Regions from separate parts of the Priestia sp. BR_2 genome, predicted to be linked through region 2. Evidence: predicted binding sites of a transcription regulator. Region 2 holds the regulator's gene; each other region holds the start of a gene.

Region 1 (5,556 bases), on a different contig from region 2:
ATCTCAGATCTTAAATGTGATTATTTTCACGATCAATGGCATCTCTGCCCCGCCATGTGCCTTCAAGCTTCTATATCAAAGATCTGAGATTCAGCTTTCTGCTACACCTTTATTGTAGTCCTGTTGATCCGCAGCATCTGTGATAAAAATCACAAAGTTGTGGTAATCCGTGATTTTTATCACTCTGATTCCGGGCTCCCCTGGCTTCTACCACCATTTATAATGGAATTTAGGATCATCCTTCTGTCCCATTCCTGTTTAGAAACGTCCATAGAAGGCGTTGCGATATACTTCTGCCAGCTCCGTCACCAGCGGCAGCTTCGGATTGCTGGTCGTGCACTGATCTTCGAAAGCCCGGTCCGCCAAATGCTCGACGTTTCTCTCGAAGTCCTGTGGATCGATGCCCAGCTGCTGGAACGATTCCTCGATGCCGAGCTTGCTGTTCAGCTCGCGGATGGCGGCGATCAGGCTGTTTACGCCCTCCTCCGTCGTTCTTGCCGGCAGTCCAAGAATCCGTGCGATCTCGGCATATCTTTCATCGGCCACAAAGTGGGTGTATTTCGGCCATGCCGCGAATTTCGTTGGCTTCTTGGCATTGTAGCGAATGACGTGCGGCATCAGTATGGCATTGGTCCGTCCGTGCGCCGTATGGTACTGTCCGCCCCATTTATGCGCCAGACTGTGGTTGATGCCCAGGAACGCGTTCGCAAAGGCCATGCCTGCAAGCGTCGAAGCATTATGCATTTTCTCGCGGGCGAGTTTGTCGCCGGTCAGCGCCGATTGCTCAAGATACTGGAACACCAGCTGTATGGCTTTGATGGCAAGCCCATCCGTGTAATCGCTGGCCATCACCGATACGTAGGCTTCAATCGCATGCGTCAGGACGTCCATGCCGGTATCGGCCACCGCCTTTTTAGGCAAGGTGTACACGAATTCCGGATCGATGATCGCCACGTCCGGCGTCAGCTCATAGTCTGCCAGCGGGTATTTGGTATTTCCCTGCACTTTGTCCGTGATGACGGCAAACGAAGTTACTTCCGAGCCCGTTCCCGACGTTGTCGGAATGGCTACGAATTTCGCCTTTCGTCCCAGCTTCGGATATTTATAGACCCGTTTTCGGATATCCATGAATTTTTGCTTCAGGTTGTTGAAATCCGTATCCGGATATTCATAGAACAGCCACATTGCTTTTGCGGCATCCATAGGCGATCCGCCGCCGAGGGCGATGATGCAGTCCGGCTGAAACCGTTCCAGCATCTCCGTACCCCGTTCTACGGTCGTTGTCGATGGATCCGGCTCGACTTCCGAGAACACCTCGATGGCTACCGGCAGTCTGCGCTGACGCAGGTAATGCTCTACCCGCTCCACATATCCCAGCTTCACCATCATGGGGTCGGTTACGATCGCGACGCGGGTGATGTCAGGCATTTTGGCGAGATACTGCGTCGAGCCTTTTTCAAAGTAAATTTTGTCCGGCACTTTAAACCACTGCATATTCACGGTTCTGCGGTTCACCCTTTTCACGTTGATGAGATTGACGGCCGTCACGTTCGACGACGTGGAATTCCGGCCATACGAACCGCAGCCGAGCGTCAGCGATGGCAGGTTCGTGTTGTAGATATCCCCAATGCCGCCTTGCGAGGAAGGCTGGTTGACCAGGATGCGGCAGGTCTTCATGCGATCCGAAAATTTCAGGATGACGTCCTCATTGTGCGAGTGGATGACCGACGAGTGGCCCATGCCGCCAAAAGCAACCATCTCTTCGGCGCGCGCGATGCCCTCTTCCGCATCTTTCACTTTATAGCAGGCCAGCACCGGGCTCAGCTTCTCGGCGGACAACGGATAAGCAGGACCGACTCCCTCCAGCTCGGCGACCAGGATCTTGGTGCTTTCCGGTACCTCAAAGCCGCAAGCCTCGGCAATCTTGGCTGCCGGCTGTCCGACGATGGTAGGATTGACGGCGCATTTATCCGCTACCATGGCATGCGCAGTCAGCTTCGCCAGCTCTTCCTTGTTCACGAAATAACAGCCGCTGGCGATCATTTTTTTCTTCACGGTATGATAGATCGGCTCCTCTATAATGACGGCTTGCTCGGATGCGCAGATCATGCCGTTATCAAACGTCTTGGATAGAATCAAGTCGTTCACCGCTTGATCGAGGTCCGCACTCTTCTCGATGAAGCACGGCACGTTGCCGGGACCTACGCCGAGGGCTGGCTTGCCGCAGCTGTATGCTGCTTTGACCATCGCCGATCCCCCCGTAGCCAGAATGCAGGCAACGTCAGGATGGTTCATGAGTGTATTGGTTTTATCCATGGAAGGAGCCTCGATCCACTGGATGCAGTCGGCCGGAGCGCCTTGTTTCACGGCGGCGTCCCGCAGGATGAGCGCGGCTTCCCTGCTGCATGCCTGCGCGGATGGATGGAAGCCGAAGATGATCGGGTTTCTTGTTTTGATGGAGATCAGCGCCTTGAATATGGTGGTCGAGGTCGGATTGGTTACCGGTGTGATCCCCATGATGATCCCGATCGGCTCCGCAATTTTTTGGAAGCTGTCATAGGCATTGTCTTCGATGATACCTACCGTTTTGTCGTACTTGATGCTGTTGTGGATATACTCCGTGGCAAACAGGTTTTTGATGATTTTGTCTTCATACACGCCGCGGCCCGTTTCTTCAACCGCCATTTTCGCCAGCTGCATGTGCTTCTCAAGTCCGGCCATGGCCATGGCCTGCACAATTCCGTCGACTTGCTCCTGATCGAGTTTCATAAACTTTTCTTTGGCCCGATTCGCCTTGTCGATCAGACCTTGAATGTACTCTGCTGCCGTTTGTCCCTTCACTTCAACCGTTGTTCCTTTGCTCACAGCCATATCTCTCATCCTCCCATGGTTCATGTTCTTTTTTGTCTACGCTTCGATCGTAACACAGACGCTCCTTAAATCATGTGAAATATTTCACAATATTAAAATTTATCTTTTCTGTGTGATTTATACCTGTCTTTTCCCTCTTTCAAGTGAAAGAGATCACAATGTTTGAAAATTCGCCATGATTTCCCTCTTGTTCCGCCCCACAAGTGAATGTTTTCACGTTATAATGTATTTAAAGATTAAACAGATCAAATTTTAGGATGTTAGGGGATACCACCATGAAAACTGTAGACCATGTAATGGAAATCGAAAACTTAGGGAACACGCAGTGCTTCTCGGAACAAAACCGCAACCGTCTGCTGGTCACCATGAAGGAAAGGGTACTCCCTGAAGGATCGCATTTGTTCTGGGAAGGCGACTTCGCCGACAAGCTGTACTTCGTTAAACAAGGAAGAATTAAATTAACCAAATCGACGGATGAAGGCAAAGAGCTTATTCTATATATGTACCATCCAGGAGACATGGTCGGGCAAGCCGATCCATTCTTCAGCAACAACCACAGTTTTTCGGCAGAGGTGCTTGAGGACAGCGTAGTCGGGGTCATCGAGCACAAGGATCTGGAGCTGCTGATCTGCCAGCATTGCGACTTCGCGATTGATTTCATGAAGTGGATGGGTATACACCACCGCATCACGCAGACCAAATTCCGTGATCTCATGATGTACGGCAAGCCCGGCGCATTAACGTCGACGCTGATTCGTCTGGGCAATACCTACGGGCAGCATCAAGAGGATGGCACCATTCTCATCAACAAAAAGATCACCCACACCGATCTTTCGAACATGATCGGGGCCACCCGCGAAAGCGTGAACCGGATGCTAAGCGACCTTCGCAAAAAGGATGTCATCGAATATGCCGGCGGCATGATTGTTATCAAAGATCTGCCGATGCTGCAGGAAATATGCCACTGCGAGCTGTGTCCGAACGAAATCTGCCGGATTTGATCCGCCTAAAGCCCCTTCGGTGCATAATATACGGGCATCTGCTTACAATAAGCCTTGTCTTTCCAATCCAAATCAAAGGGAGTGCTCAGCATGCGTGAAGGTTTGATTCCTGCAGTTCTTGGAACCGTGGTTTCTGCTTCGGGTGCCGCTCTGCTTTGCAGCAGGTATAAATTCGCTGCAACCGGTATTCTAGGCTTCGGACTGGCTCATATGGTGCTTGGTGCGATCGACCTGGTGGAACATCGGTAAACGATTTGGAAGGCAAGATTCTCACGGCTGTCCTTTCAGTTCAATGACTGAGGAGGACAGCTTATTTATGCTATTGCCCTCCTGCTCCTTCAGCGATGGCATATCCAAAAGCGTTTCCCAAAAGAATATTACATCTGACGGGAAGCCCACTATTTCTGTTTGGGGACGTTCCGTGTGCGCATCGTTCCTCCCATTGCCTTTGTCCCAAATTTCTTGGAACGGTTGTATCTTTACAAAAAAAGAAACCGTTGCTTGGCGAATGGACGAATGACAGACCATTGACCAAGAACGGTTTCTTTGTTTATTCACCAGGTTGGACTTTCTCTGACAATGAACTAGGAGGATGGAATTCCTCCGTTTCACCGCCTATCACAGCTTACTTTTGCTTGTTCCCTTTTCCCGAAGAGATAAACCAGTAAGCCATGCCTACAAACAACCCGCCGCCAATGATATTCCCCAGCGTGACCGGCACCATGTTGCTGATCCAGCCGCCGATGGATACCGTCTCGGGATGTCCCGGCAATATCGTCGCCAGCGTCAGAAGCGACATGTTCGCTACGCTATGCTCATACCCTGTCGCAATGAAGGCGAACAGGCACCACCATATTAAAATCAGTTTCGTGGTTTCTCCTTTGGCCCGAATCCCCATCCACAGGGCCAGACATACAAGCCAGTTACATAATATGCCTCTAAAAAACAGCTCCATGAACGGATCGTTCATTTTCTTGGCCGCTGCCGTGAAGATGAGATGATCGGGCGGCAGCCCTTTGAACAGGCCGGAAGCGTAAACCAGATAGCTGAGCAGGACCGCTCCCGCCAAATTGCCGATAAACACAAGGCCCCAGTTTTTCAGCGTGTCCCCCATCGTCGTTCGTTTCGATAACGTGCTTATCGTAAAAAACATATGATTTCCGGTGAACAGCTCTGAACCGGCAAACACAACCAACGTGAGCGCAATCCCGAATGCGGCTCCCATGACGAGGGACTGGAAAGGCGAACCGGCGGCTGCCAGCGGCGCGCCCAGCTTAAAGATTAATACGATCCCAATGCCGACATAAGCGCCGGCCAGCATGGCCGATACCATGTAACGCAGCAAGTTGTTGTTCATCTGCTCTTTTTTGGCGACCGCGGCATTGACGACGGCTTCCACATCATTGTTAAACATGGGTTACCACCTCTTGGTTTCGTCTGTTGAAGCTGCTTATTACGGCCTTATACACCTACCTCAACCTTTCCGTCCACGGCGCGAACCGGATATATCCGAACTTGGCCCTTATCCGGAGCCTGCACAAGCCCTGTCGAAAGCTCGATCTTCCAATCGTATAACGGATCGTAAATGTAATGCCCGGATACGATGGCTTCGGCTAACGGACCTCCTTTGGGATGCGGGCTTTTATTCTCCAAAGCAAACCATTGATGATCCGAGGTCCGGAAG
Region 2 (5,556 bases):
GCTCACCATTCAGCGTTTAAGCGACCTGTTTGCCGACGAGGACAGCGATTTGGCCTGGTTCTTTGACGGCATTCGTTCCGACAGGGAGCACCGAGCCGTACAAGCGGGAGACACCCATACGTACTACCGCCAGTTTGCCTTGGCGGTGGATGATTGGAACGATATAGCACCTGTCAGAGATGAGACGGAGCCCAACCCCTTGGCCGATGTAAGCTTCGAGCAATACATGAACGATGTTCGTGAACGCCTGAAGGAAACGCTGCCTCATTACGAGAGCAGGGATGCCCAGGACATGATGTTCCAGGAAGTGATGCAGGCGCTGGATGACAATAAACATCTATTGATCGAAGCGGGCACGGGAACCGGCAAATCCCTTGGATATTTGCTGCCGTCGATCTATCAAAGCGTGAAGCAGGAACAGAAGGTTATGGTGAGCACGCATACGATCAACCTTCAAGAACAGCTGCGTGACCGGGATATTCCCCTGCTCACCCAGGTTGTTCCTTTTCCTTTTAAGGCGGCCATTTTCAAGGGCAGGGGACATTATTTGTGTTTGAGAAAATTTGAACATAAAATAAATAGAAGAGATTTTCATTCCCCGAAGGAAGACGTAATAACGGCGGCCCAGATGCTGGTCTGGCTGACCCAGACGGAGAACGGGGATGATGAAGAGCTAAACCTTGGCGGACGCGGAGGGGATTTCTGGGAGACCATCTCCAGCGATTCGGATTCTTGCCTCGGACGCGCCTGCCCTTGGTTCCGCAAATGCTACTATCACAGGGCCAAGCATGAAGCAGGCATCGCGGATGTCGTCATTACGAACCATTCGAAGCTGTTCACCGACGTGAAGGCGAATCATCAGCTGCTGCCAAGCTATGAGCGCCTCGTCATCGACGAAGCGCATCATCTTGAGGATGTCGCCGGCAAGCACCTTGGCTTGCAGATGAAGTATTTTTCGGTGGTCCATACCTTGACCCGTATGTACAAAGACAGCCGAAGCGGGCAGCTCCCGGCTCTGCGCCAGCTGCTGCAAGCTTCGCCGCACGAGAAGGCAGTCGAATGGTCTTCCGTCATCGACCGTTTGTATCCGGACCTCATTACCGTAAAAGAGAACTGGGATCGGCTCAGCGATCAATTGTTCGGACTGCTTCCGGAACGCGGAGACGCTTCTCCGGGAGATGCCGGCCAATTCTCGCTCCGCCTGTCCCCGCTTAAGAAGCCGAAGGATTGGGATTCGATGGCCGAACTGGAGCATCAAATTCATCTGACGCTGGGCGATGTCGTGCGCAAGGGCGATAAGCTGATCGCCGAAATGAAGGAAGATTTGGATGACTACAGCGCGGACAGCCTGTTAACCGACCTATCGGGCCTATTTAAGGACCTGGCCGCGCATCGTGAAGACCTGCGCTCCTTCATGGCCCTGAACGATGAGGGCACGGTATACTGGATGGAGGCGAACGGCAATTTCCGCAGCAAATCGCTGCAGTTGTATGCCGTGCCCGTCGACGTGAGCGCTCATCTGAAGGAATTGTTTTTTGACAAGAAACAAAGCGTGATTCTGACATCGGCAACCTTGTCGGTGGACAAATCGTTTCAGTTCATGATCGAAAACCTGGGTCTTCAGGAAGCGGCTGAAGCGGGGAACCTGAACACGGTTCAGCTCCCGTCCCCGTTTAATTACAGGGAACAGGCCCTTCTTGTCGTGCCGCGCGATTTTCCGAGCGTGAAGGGATCGGTCGGGGATGCACTCTTTGTGAATACGCTCGTGAAGTCTTTGGCCGATACGGCCGTTGCTACGCATGGCCGCATGCTCGTCCTGTTCACTTCGTACCGGATGCTGCGCCAGGTGCACGAGCCGCTGAAAGAAGCGCTGGCATCAAGCGACATCACGGTATTGGGACAAGGTATGGACGGAACCAGCCGTACCAAGTTAATCCGAAGATTTCAGGACAGCAGCGCTTCCGTGCTGCTGGGCACCAGCTCCTTCTGGGAAGGGGTAGACATCCCGGGCGAGGCGCTGACTTGTCTTGCCATCGTCCGGCTGCCGTTCCAGCCGCCGAATCACCCCTTGGTCGAGGCCAAGAGCGAACTGCTGCAGCAGCAGAAGAAGAATCCCTTCATGAAGCTTTCGGTTCCGCAAGCGGTCATTCGTTTCAAACAGGGGTTTGGGCGTCTGGTGCGAACAGCACAAGATAAAGGGATCGTGATCGTGTACGATACCCGGGTCATTGAATCCTATTACGGGAAGTATTTCTTATATTCCTTGCCGGGGCCGAAGATGGAGCATATGCCGACAGAGGGGATCGTTCCCCGAATTTCGGAATGGCTGCAGGAAGAGGCAAGCGCGGGAAACCAAGCGGAATAAAGTGAAACCAAGCACGATCAACAAAAAAAGATGTAGTTATTAACCTATTATTAGGGGGAGCATGCATGAAATCGGAAAAAATTTCGGAAGCCGTGGTCCGCAGATTACCTGTATACTTGCGCTATTTGAATGAGCTTCAGAAGAGGGAGGTTTCCACGGTTTCCTCCCAGGAGCTGGGACAGAAGCTGGACCTCAATCCTGCTCAAATTCGTAAGGACCTGGCGTATTTCGGTGATTTTGGACGGAAAGGGATCGGATATGATGTTTCTTATCTGATCGAGAAGATTCGCCAGATTCTGAAGCTGGACCAGAAGATCAATGTCGCATTGGTCGGGGCCGGTAATCTTGGACATGCATTATCGAATTACAATGCATTCCTGAAGGATAATATGAAGATTGTGGCGATTTTCGATTCGTATTCTCCCAAAGTTGGTATGAAAATTAACAATTTGGTCGTACAGCCGATGGAAGAGCTGGAGAAGACGGTTCATGAGCACGGCATTCGAATCGGGATTATTACCGTTCCGGATTTCGAAGCGCAGAACGTCGCGAATCAGCTTATCGCCTCAGGGATCGAGGCGATTCTGAACTTTGCGCCAACCATCCTGAAAGCCCCAGCCCATATCCGGATTCATACGGCTGATTTTACAACGGATTTGCAAAGTTTGGCCTATTATTTGGATAACGGCAAGGAGGATGCAGCACATGACAACAACGAAGTGGATGGTTAAGAACGGAACGTTTGCAGTACTGGAGGAAGGCCAATCCGTGCTTCGCGGATACCTGGTGGTTGAGAACGACCGGATCACGTACCTGGGCGAAGAGGAGCCCGTCGTGGAAGAGGGGACAGAGATTATCGACGGAACCCATCTGTTCTTCCTGCCCGGATTGGTGAACACGCATGGACATGCCGCCATGTCGCTTCTTCGCGGCTATGGGGACGATCTGGCGCTGCAGGTATGGCTTCAGGAAAAAATGTGGCCGATGGAAGCCAAATTCACGTCAGACGACGTATATTGGGGCACATCGCTCTCCGTGCTGGAGATGATCAAGGGCGGAACCACGACGTTTGTGGATATGTATGACCATATGGATCAGGTCGCGAAGGTTGTCCAGGACTCGGGAATGCGCGGCGTCCTGACGCGCGGCGTAATCGGTTTATGCCCGCCCGAGGTACAGCAGCAGAAGCTGGATGAGGCGGTGGCATTCGCGAAGGATTGGCATGGCAAGGCTGACGGCAGAATTACGACGATGATCTCGCCGCACGCGCCTTATACCTGCCCGCCGGATTTCATCGAAAAATTCGTTCAAGCATCCCATGACTTGAACCTGCCTTTGCATACCCATATGTCCGAAACGGAAACTGAAGTGGCTCAGAATGTTAAGGATTACGGGCTTCGCCCCGTTGCCCATTTGGAGAAGCTGGGCATGTTCTCCCGTCCTACGCTCCTTGCGCATGCCGTTCATCTGACCGATGAGGAAATCGAAGTCTTGGCCAAGCATCAAGTAGCCGTATCGCATAATCCCGGAAGCAATTTGAAGCTTGCCAGCGGAGTCGCCCGCGTACCAGCGCTGCTGAAAGCCGGCGTAACGGTGTCGCTCGGTACCGACGGACCTGCTAGCAACAATAACCTGGATATGTTCGAAGAGATGCGGCTGGCTGCCCTGATCCATAAAGGAGTAAGCGGGGATCCGACGGCCATTCCGGCCTCCGAAGCGCTCCGAATGGGCACGGTATACGGAGCCAAGTCCGCTTTCCTTGAGGATATCGGTATGCTCGCGGTTGGGATGAAGGCCGATATGATCGCATTGAATACGGATCAGGCGCATTTCCTTCCACGGACCGACTATATTTCTCACGCGATCTACTCTGCCAGCGCGAAGGATGTAGAGCATGTATGGGTTGACGGCAAGCAGGTGGTGAAGAATGGCGCGAGCCTTACTCTCGACGAGGAACGCATCCGCCGGGAAGCGCAGCGTGCATTTGAGCGTCTTACAACCCTCTAGGGAATAATCAAGGGGAGCGAGGAAGACGGATTTGAAGAAAAAAACGAAGTGGATATTGCTGAGCGTGTCCGGCGTCCTGCTATTATTGCTTGGCCTACAGCTCTATTATTCCTATGTTATGAAAGATACGTGGAATGAAGAAAGAATGGCGATCCTTGCAGCGAAACAGCATGGCCAATTGGTCTCGTCCGACAAGACCTATAAATCGGTATGGGGCGAGGACAATAACTATTGGGTGGTCAGCGGGAAAGATAAAGACAATCAAGACCGCATGGTCTGGGTGAAGTTTACGGACGATAACGTTCCTGTTGAAGGGACAGATGCCGTTCAGTCGGTGTTATTGAATACGGGCATGTCAGAGGCCGTGATGCGGGACCAGATCCGTAACGAAATGCCGGGTGCGGTCATCAAGCGATTGCTGCCGGGAATGTATGAAGGCGAGTATGCCTGGCAGCTGCAATATGAAAACAACGGTCAGCGCGGTTACCGATTCTATCGTTTTCAAGACGGAAACGCCATCGGAAATGATATTATTCTTCCTAATCAATAAGAAAACAAATGAAAAGGCGTCCCCTCATAGGGATGCCTCTTTGGCACATAAATATGTAAGCGCATACAGAAATAAATTGGTAAAACTGTTCTAAATATTTTCACAGACAAGCATGAAAAAGTATATAAGATATGATATACTCGTACTTGTACGAATTGAGCAGATCAATTACATGCCTCACCATATATCGTTGTTATATGTATTATTGTGCTGCAATTGCTATACAAAATTTCATATCGAAATTGAAGGAGGAACTTCATGAAACTGCGCATTGTACCTATCATGCTGACTGTCGTGATCTCAGCATCGGTCCTCTTTGGCGGTTGGTTTCTGTATCGGCAGATGGCTTTGCAGAATCCGCTCGCAACTGTTGTGTCACAATACGATGGCGTGAAAAGTTCTCATATAGATATTAAACAGGATACCGTGACTTTGAATCTTGATTTGGCTCCGGATGCGAATTTACAAGGTTTGGTTCAGCATATTAAGCAGGAAGGCAAGTCCGTGATCGGGAAGCGGGAATTGAGAATCCAGGTGGAGGACCATTCCTCGGAAGCATTGGATCAATGGTGGGAGCAAGCGATGCTGTCGGTTGCCGAAGCGATGGACAATAAACAGTATACCGATATTCAAT
Region 3 (5,556 bases), on a different contig from region 2:
AACCGCGCTGAAAAACTTCAAAAACGCGGTGGAATCCCGCGGGCTGATCATTAGCGCACTGAGCTGCCACGGCAATCCGCTTCATCCGCAAAAGGCAATCGCTAAAGAATTCCATGACACATACGTAAAAACGGTGGAGCTTGCCGAAAAGCTTGAAGTACCTGTTGTCAACACATTCTCCGGCTGCCCAGGCGACCACGAGGATGCCAAATACCCGAACTGGCCGGTAGCGCCTTGGCCTAACGACTATCAAGAGATCCTGACTTGGCAGTGGGATAACAAGGTCATTCCTTATTGGACCGAGTGGGGTAAATTTGCGGCAGACCGCAATGTCAAAATCGGTTTGGAACTGCACGGCGGCTTCTCCGTTCACACGCCGGGCACGCTGCTCCGTTTGCGCGAAGCCGCAGGCGAAGTGATCGGTGCCAACCTGGATCCGAGCCACATGTGGTGGCAAGGGATCGACCCTGTTCAAGCGATTCAAATTTTGGGCCGCGAAGGAGCGATCCACCACTTCCATGCGAAGGATACTAGCATTGATCCGATTAACGTGAACAAACACGGTCTCACGGATATGCAGTCGTATGCGAACATGCTGGATCGTGCTTGGCAGTTCCGCAGCGTAGGTTACGGACACGATGTGAAGGAATGGGCGGATATGATGAGTGCTCTTCGCCTGGTTGGATATGACTATGTCGTGAGCATTGAACATGAAGACGGACTGATGTCCGTTGAAGAAGGCTTCTCCAAAGCGGTGCAAAACCTTCAGCAAGTGCTGATCGAAGAGCCGCTCGGAGAAATGTGGTGGGTCTAACAGCGTAGAGAATAACGAATAAGCAATTAGGGGGAACAGCAACATGCTTAACGTAACCATATGGAATGAATTCGTGCACGAGAAAATCCATGATGAGGTTCGGAGCGTTTATCCGACGGGCATTCACACAGCTTTGGCGGAGGGTCTGCAAAATCCGGATTTCATCATTAGAACGGCAACGCTCGACCAGCCGGAGCATGGATTGACGGACGATGTACTGGATTCAACCGATGTGCTGTTGTGGTGGGGGCATATGGCTCATGACCAGGTTAGTGACGAAATCGTAAGCAAGGTCGTAAAACGCGTGCAGGATGGTATGGGACTGATCGTTCTCCATTCCGGACATTTTTCCAAACCGTTCAAAGCTTTGATGGGCACGAGCTGCGATTTAAAGTGGCGCGAAGCAGGAGAACAGGAAATTATTTGGAGCGTGAATCCGACGCATCCGATTGCGGCGGGAATTACGGGACCGATCATCATCGAGCACGAGGAAATGTACGGGGAGTTCTTTGACATTCCGGCCCCCGATGAGCTGGTATTCGTCAGCAATTTCGAGGGCGGGGAAGTGTTCCGCAGCGGATGCACATTCAAACGCGGGCATGGGAACATTTTTTACTTCCGTCCAGGGCATGAGACCTATCCAACCTACTACAACCCCGAAGTGCTGAAAGTGATCTCCAATGCGATTAACTGGGCTCATTCCACGGCAGGCAAGCAAACGTTCGGCAACAGTCAGCCGGTTCGCGCGCTTCCCGTTTTAGTCTAAGCTATAAACAGCGCATTATCTTAATCATCAACGAACGAGCCGTTCAAGGTACAGTCCTTGTTCGGCTCGTTTTTTTGGTATGTTGGGGCTGCTTTTTCGAAATGTTTTTTGCCGGCTGGGGATAGAATATATGTGAATATGGGGTATTGTATGATATAGGAGAGGGGGGCTGTACACATGAACGAAGTACAAAGCGCACCTGTAGATCCCGCAATCATCGCCATATGCCGGGCCAGGCTCGTCCATCAACCCGTTGAGGGCTTCCTGCTCGGAAGGGGAGTCCGCTTTGCGAAAATCATGTTCATCGGGGAAGCGCCCGGAGCTCATGAAGTTTTGGAAGGCAAACCTTTCGTAGGGCAGGCCGGACAAGAGATGAACGCGTACCTGGAACGTCTGAAACTGACGCGGGACCAGGTATATATTACCAGTACCGTGCGAAGCAGGCCCTACAAGGATAAAGTGCTCGTGAGGCCTTCAGGCGAGAATGTCATCAGCCGATCGAATCGTACGCCGACCAAGGCTGAAATTTTGGCGCATGCGCCTTTGCTTGATGAAGAAATCCGATGGGTCCGCCCGGTCATCCTGGCACCGATGGGAAATACCGCGCTGCACCGGTTAATCGGAAGCCATGAAACGGTGACGTCGCTGCACGGCAAGCTGATGGAGGGCCCGGTTCAGCAAGCGGCAGATCCGGAAAATCCCGGAGCAGGCTATGTTTTTTCACCGGAGACCTATAAGATATTCCCTCTGTTCCATCCAGCGGCGGTGCTGTATAATAGGAAATTATCCACTTTGATTGAGGACGATTTGGATATTTTGGCTCGGATATTAGGGGGATAAGCGCTGATTTTCTGGGAAAAAGGGGCTAGGAGGTTTTCAGCTTCTCGAAAATATGCTAAAATGAAACATACTTACAATTCGTAAGTTTTCTAGATTTCTGGGTAAGCTTATGAGTTTCTATAAACAAGGTGACTTCGTAAAGAGGTGAAGGGATATGGAAGTTACAAATGTTACGATGTGTCCCCGTTTCGAATCGGCCTTTTCTTTTCTGGGCAAACGGTGGAATGGCTTGATTATTCAAACGCTGATGAGCGGGCCTAAGCGCTTTAAGGATATCTCGAATTTGATTCCGTCCATGAGCGATAAAATGCTCTCCGAGCGGATGAAGGATTTGGAATGCGAAGGCATACTGATTCGTCATGTCTATCCGGAAACTCCGGTACGTATTGAATATGAACTGACTGAAAAAGGCAAAGCACTGCGTCCGGTGATGGAGCAAATTTCATCCTGGGCAGAACAATGGGTCGACAGATGAGTCATCATAAGACTCCCGTTGACGATTAAACCCTGGCATGAGATATCCTCATTTCAGGGTTTTTTTTCTAACCAGAATGGCTGAGTTTTCGTTTCGTCCTGCAAAAACATCCGGACATGCACCAAGCTGACGCACCTTCTATATGATGTAATAATCCAGGCGGCATATCAAGGAGGCGAGCCCATGATCAAGCGAACGAATATCTCCCGGTTCCATTATGGACAAGAGGACATCTCAGAGCTTGAAAACGCTTCATTACAAGTGCTTCATATATTTGAGAAAACCAAGCGGGTGCTGAGCCAGTATGTACCGGAATCACTATGGTCGGCCGTGTGTGGAACAAGCCCAGACGCTGTAGCATCCCTTAGCCAAGACGGCACAGCTCGGGTCGACATGTTCCAGAAGTGGGTCAAGACTCCCGGCGGATGGAAGTTCATTGGTTATGAAACCGAAACATTGAATTCGTCTTCCGAGCAAAATAAGGGACGGATGGGAAGATTCCTGCATATGATCATCTGGTCGCTCTACGAGAAAATCGTGATGCTGCATCCCTTCCTCGGCAGCGAAGCGTTCTTCGACGGGGAGGAGCTGGACGTGATCGCCCATTATTTTGTGCCTACGTATATTAGTGCCTTACCTTTGGTGCAGCAAGGAAAAGCCTATAAGACCATTCAGGCCGGCATCGTACTGTACCAGGAGCATATCGAGGCGCCTGCCGTCATCATGCAGTCGGAAGGAGGCCTTTTGGAGGGGAATTGGATGACCGGGGTGAACCTGGATGCGGGGGGATTTGCCGGAATTCGTCCCTATTTAAAAGTGCCCGGCGGCGAACGAGCCTATATGGAAGCCGAAATCATATAGCAGGCCGTTTCTTTAGGATAACCTTGTTCCAATCGGACAGGGTTATTTGGTATTTTTATTTAAATTTTAAAGATTAATGTGAAATAAATCACAAAAATATATGCCCTTACACGATATAATTTACTTGTAACCAGTGGAATATACGAGCACAAGATCACGTGTTGGGGAGGAATCAAACGATGTCCAATATAAAGAGAGATAAGTTGGTTATCATTGGCAACGGTATCGCAGGCATAAGCACGGTCGAGCAAATCATTAAATTGGGTGGGAAATTTGACATCACCGTCATTGGACAGGAGCCTCACCCGAACTACAATCGCATTATGCTGTCCTATGTGCTGGAAGGCAGCAAAACCTTGGACGACATTGTATTGAATGACTGGAAATGGTACGAGGACAATCAGATCACCCTGCATACGGGTGTGACCGTCACCGCCATCGACGGGGAGCGCAAGGTAGTGACGGCCGATAACGGATTGACGGTTCCTTATGACAAATTGATTATAGCTACAGGTTCGAAACCTTTTATATTGCCTGTACCGGGCAGTGATAAAGAGGGAGTTATCGGATTTCGAAACATCGCCGACTGCACGCAGATGCTTCAAGCCGCCAAGGCATACAAGAAAGCGGCCGTCATCGGCGGAGGGCTGCTGGGTCTGGAAGCCGCTAAGGGATTGGTCAGCCTGGGCATGGAGGTGACGGTGGTTCATCTCATGCAGGATTTGATGGAGAGCCAGCTGGATTCCATGGCATCGGGGATGCTGCAAAGGGAGCTGGAGCGGCAGGGCATCCGGTTCTTATTAGGCAAACAAACCGCGGAAATCATGGGCGATGAGAGGGTCACGGGGCTGCGGTTCAAAGATGGGGATGAGCTTGAAGCGGAACTCGTGGTCATGGCCGTGGGGATCAGAGCGAACGTTGCTGCCGCCCAAGCGAGCGGTATCGAAGTGAACCGGGGAATCGTAGTCAACGATTATCTTCAGACCTCGTGGCCGGATGTGTATGCGGTCGGCGAATGCTGCGAGCATCGGGGGGCATGCTACGGCCTGGTTGCGCCGTTGTTCGAGCAGGGGCAGGTTCTTGCCAAGCATCTCTGCGGCGTGGACGGCCAGCCTTACGAGGGCAGCATCGTATCGACGAAACTGAAAATCAGCGGCGTTGATGTATTCTCCGCAGGAGAATTCATGGAGCAGGCTGAGCACTCGGTGATCGTGGCGAAGGACGATTGGCGCAAGACTTATAAGAAAATCCTGCTGCGCGACAATATCATCGTCGGCGCGATATTGTTCGGGGATGTCAGCGATTCGGCCAGCCTTCAATCCATGATACGCAAAAAGACGGCCATGACCGAGGAGATCTATCATTCGATCATGGGCACCGAATGTGCAGGGAAAGGAAGCGGCAAGGCCTTCTCGCTGGATAAGATGCCCGACGATGAAATCGTCTGCGGCTGCAACGGCGTAACCAAAAAGGCCATTGTGGATGCCGTGACGCTTCAAGGCCTCACGACGGTGGACGAAATCAAAGCTTGCACGGGAGCGACCCGTTCTTGCGGGGGCTGCAAGCCAGTCGTGGAGCAAATCCTTCAGAGCGTACTGGGCGATGGCTTTAAGACGGCAGGCAAACAAGGCATATGTCCGTGCACCACGCTCGACCGGGACGAAATCGTCGCCGAAATCAGCGCCAAGGGGCTGACTACGACGAAGGAAGTCATGCATGTTCTGAACTTCAGCAACCCTGAGGGCTGCTCGAAATGCCGTCCCGCCATCCATTATTATCTGGCGATGCTGAATCCGGTGA
Region 4 (5,556 bases), on a different contig from region 2:
GAAACGATACGAGGTCAGCCGGCAGCTGGGGAAGGTTGCTTTAGGACAAGAGCCAGCCGATCTGGTCATCAAAAACGGCACGCTGGTCAATGTGTTTACGGGCGAGCTTCAGGAACGGATAGACGTGGCGATGGCGTGCGGGCGCATCGCTTATATCGGTAGCGCCGATCATACGATCGGAGAGGGGACGCAGGTGATCGAAGCGAATGGGCGCTTCATCTCGCCGGGTCTGCTGGACGGCCATATGCATGTGGAGAGCACGATGCTGACCGTAACGGAGTTTGCCAAAGCGGCCATCGTTACGGGAACGACCGGGGTTTATATGGATCCCCATGAGATCGCCAACGTGTTCGGCATGGAGGGCGTGCGCTGGATGCACGAGGAAGGGCAGCAGCTGCCGATGAAGGTGTTCACCACCATTCCTTCCTGCGTACCGGCGACGTTCGATCTGGAGGATGCCGGGGCGCAGCTGGGCGTAGCCGATATCGAGGAAGGGCTGACCTGGCCCGGCGTCGCTGGGCTTGGCGAAGTGATGAACTTCCCGGGCGTCGTATACGGCGATCCGACCATGAGCGGAGAGATCGAAGCCACGCTGCGTGCGGGCAAGACGGTGACGGGGCATTTTCCGGCCGAGGACGACCGGATGCTACAAGCCTATCTGGCAACCGGCGTCAGCTCCGATCATGAGACGGTAACGAGAGAGCAGGCTTTGGAAAAGGTTCGCCTCGGTATGCATCTGATGATCCGCGAAGGTTCGGCTTGGCAGGATGTGAAGGAAGTGATTAAGGTGGTAACGGAGGACAAGGTACGTACCGACAATATCTCCTTGGTCACGGATGATGTGTATCCGCAGACGCTGCTGCGGCTCGGCCATATGAACCATGTGGTCCGCCGCGCCATGGAGGAGGGCGTGGACCCGGTTACTGCGATCCAGATGGGCACGATCAACGTGGCTCGATATTTCGGCATGGATATGGAGCTCGGCAGCATTTCACCGGGCAAAACGGCGGATATTTTGCTCATTGACGATCTGAAGAGCATGGTGCCTTCGGTGGTGATCACGGACGGCGAAGTGGTCGCGGAGAACGGCCGTCTCGTGAAGGCGTTCCCGGCGTATTCGTATCCGGAAAAGGCCTTTCAATCGGTTCGGCTGCAGCGTTCGCTTACCGCCGACGACTTTCTGCTGCGCAGCAAGTTCGATGCGGCGCATACGGAAGTGAACGTGGTGCGCGTCATCGAGAACAGTGCCCGTACCGCCAAAATGACCGCGGTGCTCGCCGTGGAGCAGGGCGTCATCCAGCCGGACCTGGGCCAAGACGTGGTTCAGCTGGCATGCATCGAGCGCCACGGCGCAACCGGGCAGATCTCGCTCGGCTTTGCGAGCGGCTTCGGACTACAGTCCGGCGCGGTTGCTTCCACGGTGGCGCACGATAGCCACAACCTGCTCGTGATGGGCACGAACGCCGAGGATATGGCGCTTGCGTCGAACGAGCTGGCAGCATGCGGAGGCGGCATGATCGTGGTGCAGAACGGCCAGGTGCTGGCGAAGGTGGCGATGCCGATTGCGGGCTTGCTGGCGGACCGTCCGGTCGAGGTTGTAGCCGAGGAAGTCGCTGCCCTGGAGGAAGCGTGGAAACAGCTCGGCTGCTCCATCCATGCGCCGTTCATGACGTTCTCGCTCATTGCGCTTCCGGTCATTCCGGAGATCCGCATTACCAATCGCGGGATTGCGGACGTGACGGAATTCAAGCTCATCGAGACGGAGATCGGTCCGGTACAATAAGGTGGCACATACATTAAAGCAGGTTGGCCTACATGGCTAACCTGCTTTTTTGGTGCGTAAATACTGGGCTTAGCCTGTGAGTGGATGCCGCAAGCCACGCTCCCATGGATAATCCTCACATAATCCATTGCCTACTTAGTGATTTTCGTCACAAATTGATAACTTTTTCACCTATTTCGGCCATTATATTGTGATGTTTATCACAATCCTTTAGGACGCGGTCTGCGACAATACAAAAAGAATCAAATTTGAAGTGATCACGTGAGCTAAAGGAAGGGGTATCTTTTATGGATCCGGTTATGCTGGCGCGAATCCAATTCGCATCGACAACCATTTTTCACTTTATTTTCGTACCGTTATCCATCGGATTGGCGTTTCTGATCGCCATCATGGAGACGATGTATGTTGTCAAGGGCCAGGAAGTCTACAAGAAAATGGCCAAGTTCTGGGGAAAGCTGTTCCTGATCAACTTTGCGGTCGGGGTTGTGACAGGGATTCTGCAGGAATTCCAGTTCGGGATGAACTGGTCGGATTACTCGCGCTTTGTCGGGGACGTGTTCGGCGCACCGCTTGCGATCGAAGCCCTGCTGGCGTTTTTCCTTGAATCGACGTTTATCGGGCTGTGGATATTCGGGTGGGACCGGTTATCCAAGAAGGTCCATCTGCTCAGCATCTGGCTGGTGTCCTTCGGCACCCTGATGTCCGCCTTCTGGATCCTGGCAGCGAACTCGTTCATGCAGCGTCCGGTCGGTTTTGAGATCAACAATGGACGGGCGGAGATGAATGATTTCTTCGCGCTGATTACGAACGGTCAGCTGCTGGTAGAATTCCCGCACACGATCTTCGGTGCGCTGGCAACCGGGGCTTTCCTGGTAGCGGGGGTAAGCGCGTATAAGCTGCTGAAGAAGCAGGATTTGGATTTCTTCAAAAAATCATTCCACATCGCCATCGTGGTGGGTCTCATCACCTCCATTCTGGTTGCGGTATTCGGCCACCAGCAAGCGCAGTATCTGGTGGATACGCAGCCGATGAAGATGGCCGCCGCCGAGAGCTTGTGGGAAACGAGCGACGATCCCGCGCCTTGGACGGTCATAGCCGCCATCGATCCGGATAAGCAGGAGAATACGATGGAGTTCAAAATCCCGTATTTGCTCAGCTTTTTGTCCTACAGCAAATTTTCCGGCGAAGTCATCGGAATGAAGGAGCTGCAAGCCCAATACGAGCAGGAATACGGTCCTGGAGACTATATTCCGCCGGTCCGCACCACCTTCTGGAGCTTCCGGATTATGGTGGCTGCCGGCAGCGTCATGATTCTGCTGGGATTGTACGGCGCGTGGCTGATGCTGCGCAAAAAAGTCGAGAAGGCCGGCAAATGGTTCCTCAGACTGATGCTGTTCGGCATTTCCCTGCCGTTCATCGCCAACACATCGGGATGGATCATGACGGAGATCGGACGCCAGCCTTGGACGGTATTCGGGCTGATCACCACGGAGAACAGCGTTTCGCCGAACGTAAGCGCAGGCTCGATCCTGTTCTCGCTCATCATGTTTACCGCCATTTATGCAGTGCTGGCAGCCGTGATGGCCTATCTGTTCATCAAAGTCATTAAGAAAGGACCGTATGCGGCGGAGGAAGACGATCACCACGCAAGCGATCCGTTTAATAAGGAGGACTACAATGCTGTCTCTTAACGAACTGTGGTTTGTGCTCGTCGCCGTATTGTTTATCGGGTTCTTCTTCCTGGAGGGCTTCGATTTCGGAGTCGGGATGTCCACGCAGCTGCTGGCCAAAAACGATACCCAGCGCCGGGTGCTGATCAACTCGATCGGCCCGTTCTGGGACGCCAACGAGGTTTGGCTGCTGACGGCGGGCGGCGCGATGTTCGCGGCCTTCCCGAACTGGTATGCCACGCTGTTCAGCGGGTTCTACATTCCGCTTGTCTTTCTTCTGCTGGCCTTGATCGGGCGCGGCGTGGCATTTGAATTCCGCGGCAAGGTGGGCGATGTCCGCTGGAAACGGGTATGGGACGGAGCGATCTTCACCGGAAGCGTGCTTCCGCCATTCCTGCTCGGCGTTGTTTTTGCCTGCCTGATCCAGGGGCTTCCGATTAACGAAGAGATGCAGCTGCATGCCGGATTCTTCGATGTCGTGAATCTTTATACCGTAGTCGGCGGGTTGACGATGGTGATGCTCTGCCTGCTCCATGGCTTGATGTTCACGACGCTGCGCACGCTGGGGGATCTCCAGGAACGGGCGCGCCGCATGGCCCGGAGACTTCTGATTCCTGTCGCGGCCCTGTTCGTGGCGTTCGGGGTGATGACGTATTTCATGACCGATATCTTCGAGAAGCGCGGCGTGGCGTTAACCGTCCTGCTGGTGCTGGCCCTGCTTGCATTCCTGCTGGGCGGATATTTCATGAACGTCAAGCGGGACGGCTGGGCTTTCGGGATGACCGGCGCGGTCATCGCACTCTTGGTAACGTCCGTGTTCGTGGGCTTGTTCCCGCGCGTGATGGTCAGCTCCATCAACGCTGCATTTGACCTGACCATTTATAATGCGGCCTCCGGACCGTATTCCCTCAAGATTATGACGATTGTGGCCGTATCGCTGCTGCCTTTTGTTTTGGGCTATCAAATTTGGAGTTACTTCGTTTTCCACAAACGGGTACATGAGAAGGAGCATCTGGAGTACTGATGGGAAAAGATCTGCTGGGATACAAAGGCGCCAAGACGGTATTCTTCCTTGTCGCCGTATGTACCCTGGCACAGAGCATGGCCATCCTTCTGCAAGCCAAATGGCTGGCGGAAGCCGTATCCGCCCTGTTTGCTGGATCAACGCTGCAGGAGCAGGGGGAGACCATTGCCTTGTTCCTGCTTGCCTTTCTGGCACGCCACGGGATCTCGGTCGTGCAGCAAGGAATCGCGCAGCGCTTTGCCGAGGAGACGGGCACGAGCCTGAGAAAGCAGCTGCTGGAGGAGCTGTTTCGGAACGGGCCGTCCTTTGTCCGGTCGGAAGGAACAGGCAATGTGGTTACGCTTGTGCTGGAGGGCATCGGCAAGTTCCGCAAATATGCGGAGCTGACCATACCTCGCATGATGGGGGCGGGCATTACCCCGGCGCTGGTATGGCTGTACGTTTTCATGACGGACCGGATCTCGGGCATCATTCTGCTGGTGACCATGCCGATCCTGATCGTGTTTCTCATCCTCGTGGGACTTGCCGCGAGAAAGCAGACCGAGCGGCAGCTGGATTCCTACCGGATGCTGTCCAATCATTTCGTGGATTCGCTGAGAGGGCTGACCACCCTGAAGTTTCTGGGACAGAGCCGCAAGCACGGCGCGAGCATACAGCAGGTCAGCGAGGGGTATCGTGCAGCTACCATGCGGACGCTGCGCGTGGCGTTTCTGTCCTCTTTTGCGCTGGATTTCTTTACGATGCTGTCCGTGGCGTCGGTTGCGGTAAACCTGGGCCTGCGCCTCATTAACGGCAGCCTGGAGCTGCTGCCCGCGCTGCTCATCCTGATCCTGGCACCGGAGTATTTCCTGCCGGTGCGCATGGTCGGAGCGGACTTCCACGCCACGCTGGACGGCAAGCAGGCAGGGGAAGCGATGCAATCCATCATCCGAGAAGCCCGGAAGGGGCATTCGGGCGGTAGCTCAAGTCCTGTTGCCGCGGAGGGTTCGGCTAACGGCGCGGGTCCATTCGAGCCAACGAGAGCGCTTGAAACCCCGGCGGCAGAAACGATGGAACGAACCTCAACGGGCCTAACATTT

Evidence for each region. The regulator Rex, encoded in region 2, represses fermentation and respiration genes when NADH is low (regulators of the CRP and FNR family bind a similar motif). The targets are predictions, from matches to a motif close to TTGTGAAATATTTCACAA.
Region 1: adhE (bifunctional acetaldehyde-CoA/alcohol dehydrogenase) is a predicted target of Rex. The motif match lies at 2,944-2,961, and genes of this name have one in related genera.
Region 3: nirB (nitrite reductase large subunit NirB) is a predicted target of Rex. The motif match lies at 3,833-3,850, and genes of this name have one in related genera.
Region 4: RB298_RS05740 (cytochrome ubiquinol oxidase subunit I) is a predicted target of Rex. The motif match lies at 1,972-1,989, and genes of this name have one in related genera.

The regions. Positions count from the first base shown of each region.
Region 1 is NZ_JAVFHM010000166.1:118,394-123,949, forward strand. Features, by position in the region: gene adhE (bifunctional acetaldehyde-CoA/alcohol dehydrogenase) at 259-2,871, opposite strand; gene RB298_RS08045 (Crp/Fnr family transcriptional regulator) at 3,147-3,872, shown strand; gene RB298_RS08050 (hypothetical protein) at 3,963-4,121, shown strand; gene RB298_RS08055 (formate/nitrite transporter family protein) at 4,498-5,286, opposite strand; gene nirD (nitrite reductase small subunit NirD) at 5,334-5,556, opposite strand, start outside.
Region 2 is NZ_JAVFHM010000194.1:43,672-49,227, forward strand. Features, by position in the region: gene dinG (ATP-dependent DNA helicase DinG) at 1-2,365, shown strand, start outside; gene RB298_RS14730 (redox-sensing transcriptional repressor Rex) at 2,431-3,096, shown strand; gene RB298_RS14735 (amidohydrolase) at 3,071-4,372, shown strand; gene RB298_RS14740 (cell wall elongation regulator TseB-like domain-containing protein) at 4,404-4,922, shown strand; gene RB298_RS14745 (hypothetical protein) at 5,181-5,556, shown strand, end outside.
Region 3 is NZ_JAVFHM010000166.1:124,956-130,511, reverse strand. Features, by position in the region: gene RB298_RS08090 (sugar phosphate isomerase/epimerase family protein) at 1-814, shown strand, start outside; gene RB298_RS08085 (ThuA domain-containing protein) at 858-1,580, shown strand; gene RB298_RS08080 (uracil-DNA glycosylase) at 1,758-2,420, shown strand; gene RB298_RS08075 (winged helix-turn-helix transcriptional regulator) at 2,575-2,895, shown strand; gene RB298_RS08070 (hypothetical protein) at 3,079-3,756, shown strand; gene nirB (nitrite reductase large subunit NirB) at 3,936-5,556, shown strand, end outside.
Region 4 is NZ_JAVFHM010000139.1:130,021-135,576, reverse strand. Features, by position in the region: gene ade (adenine deaminase) at 1-1,783, shown strand, start outside; gene RB298_RS05740 (cytochrome ubiquinol oxidase subunit I) at 2,071-3,474, shown strand; gene cydB (cytochrome d ubiquinol oxidase subunit II) at 3,461-4,477, shown strand; gene cydD (thiol reductant ABC exporter subunit CydD) at 4,477-5,556, shown strand, end outside.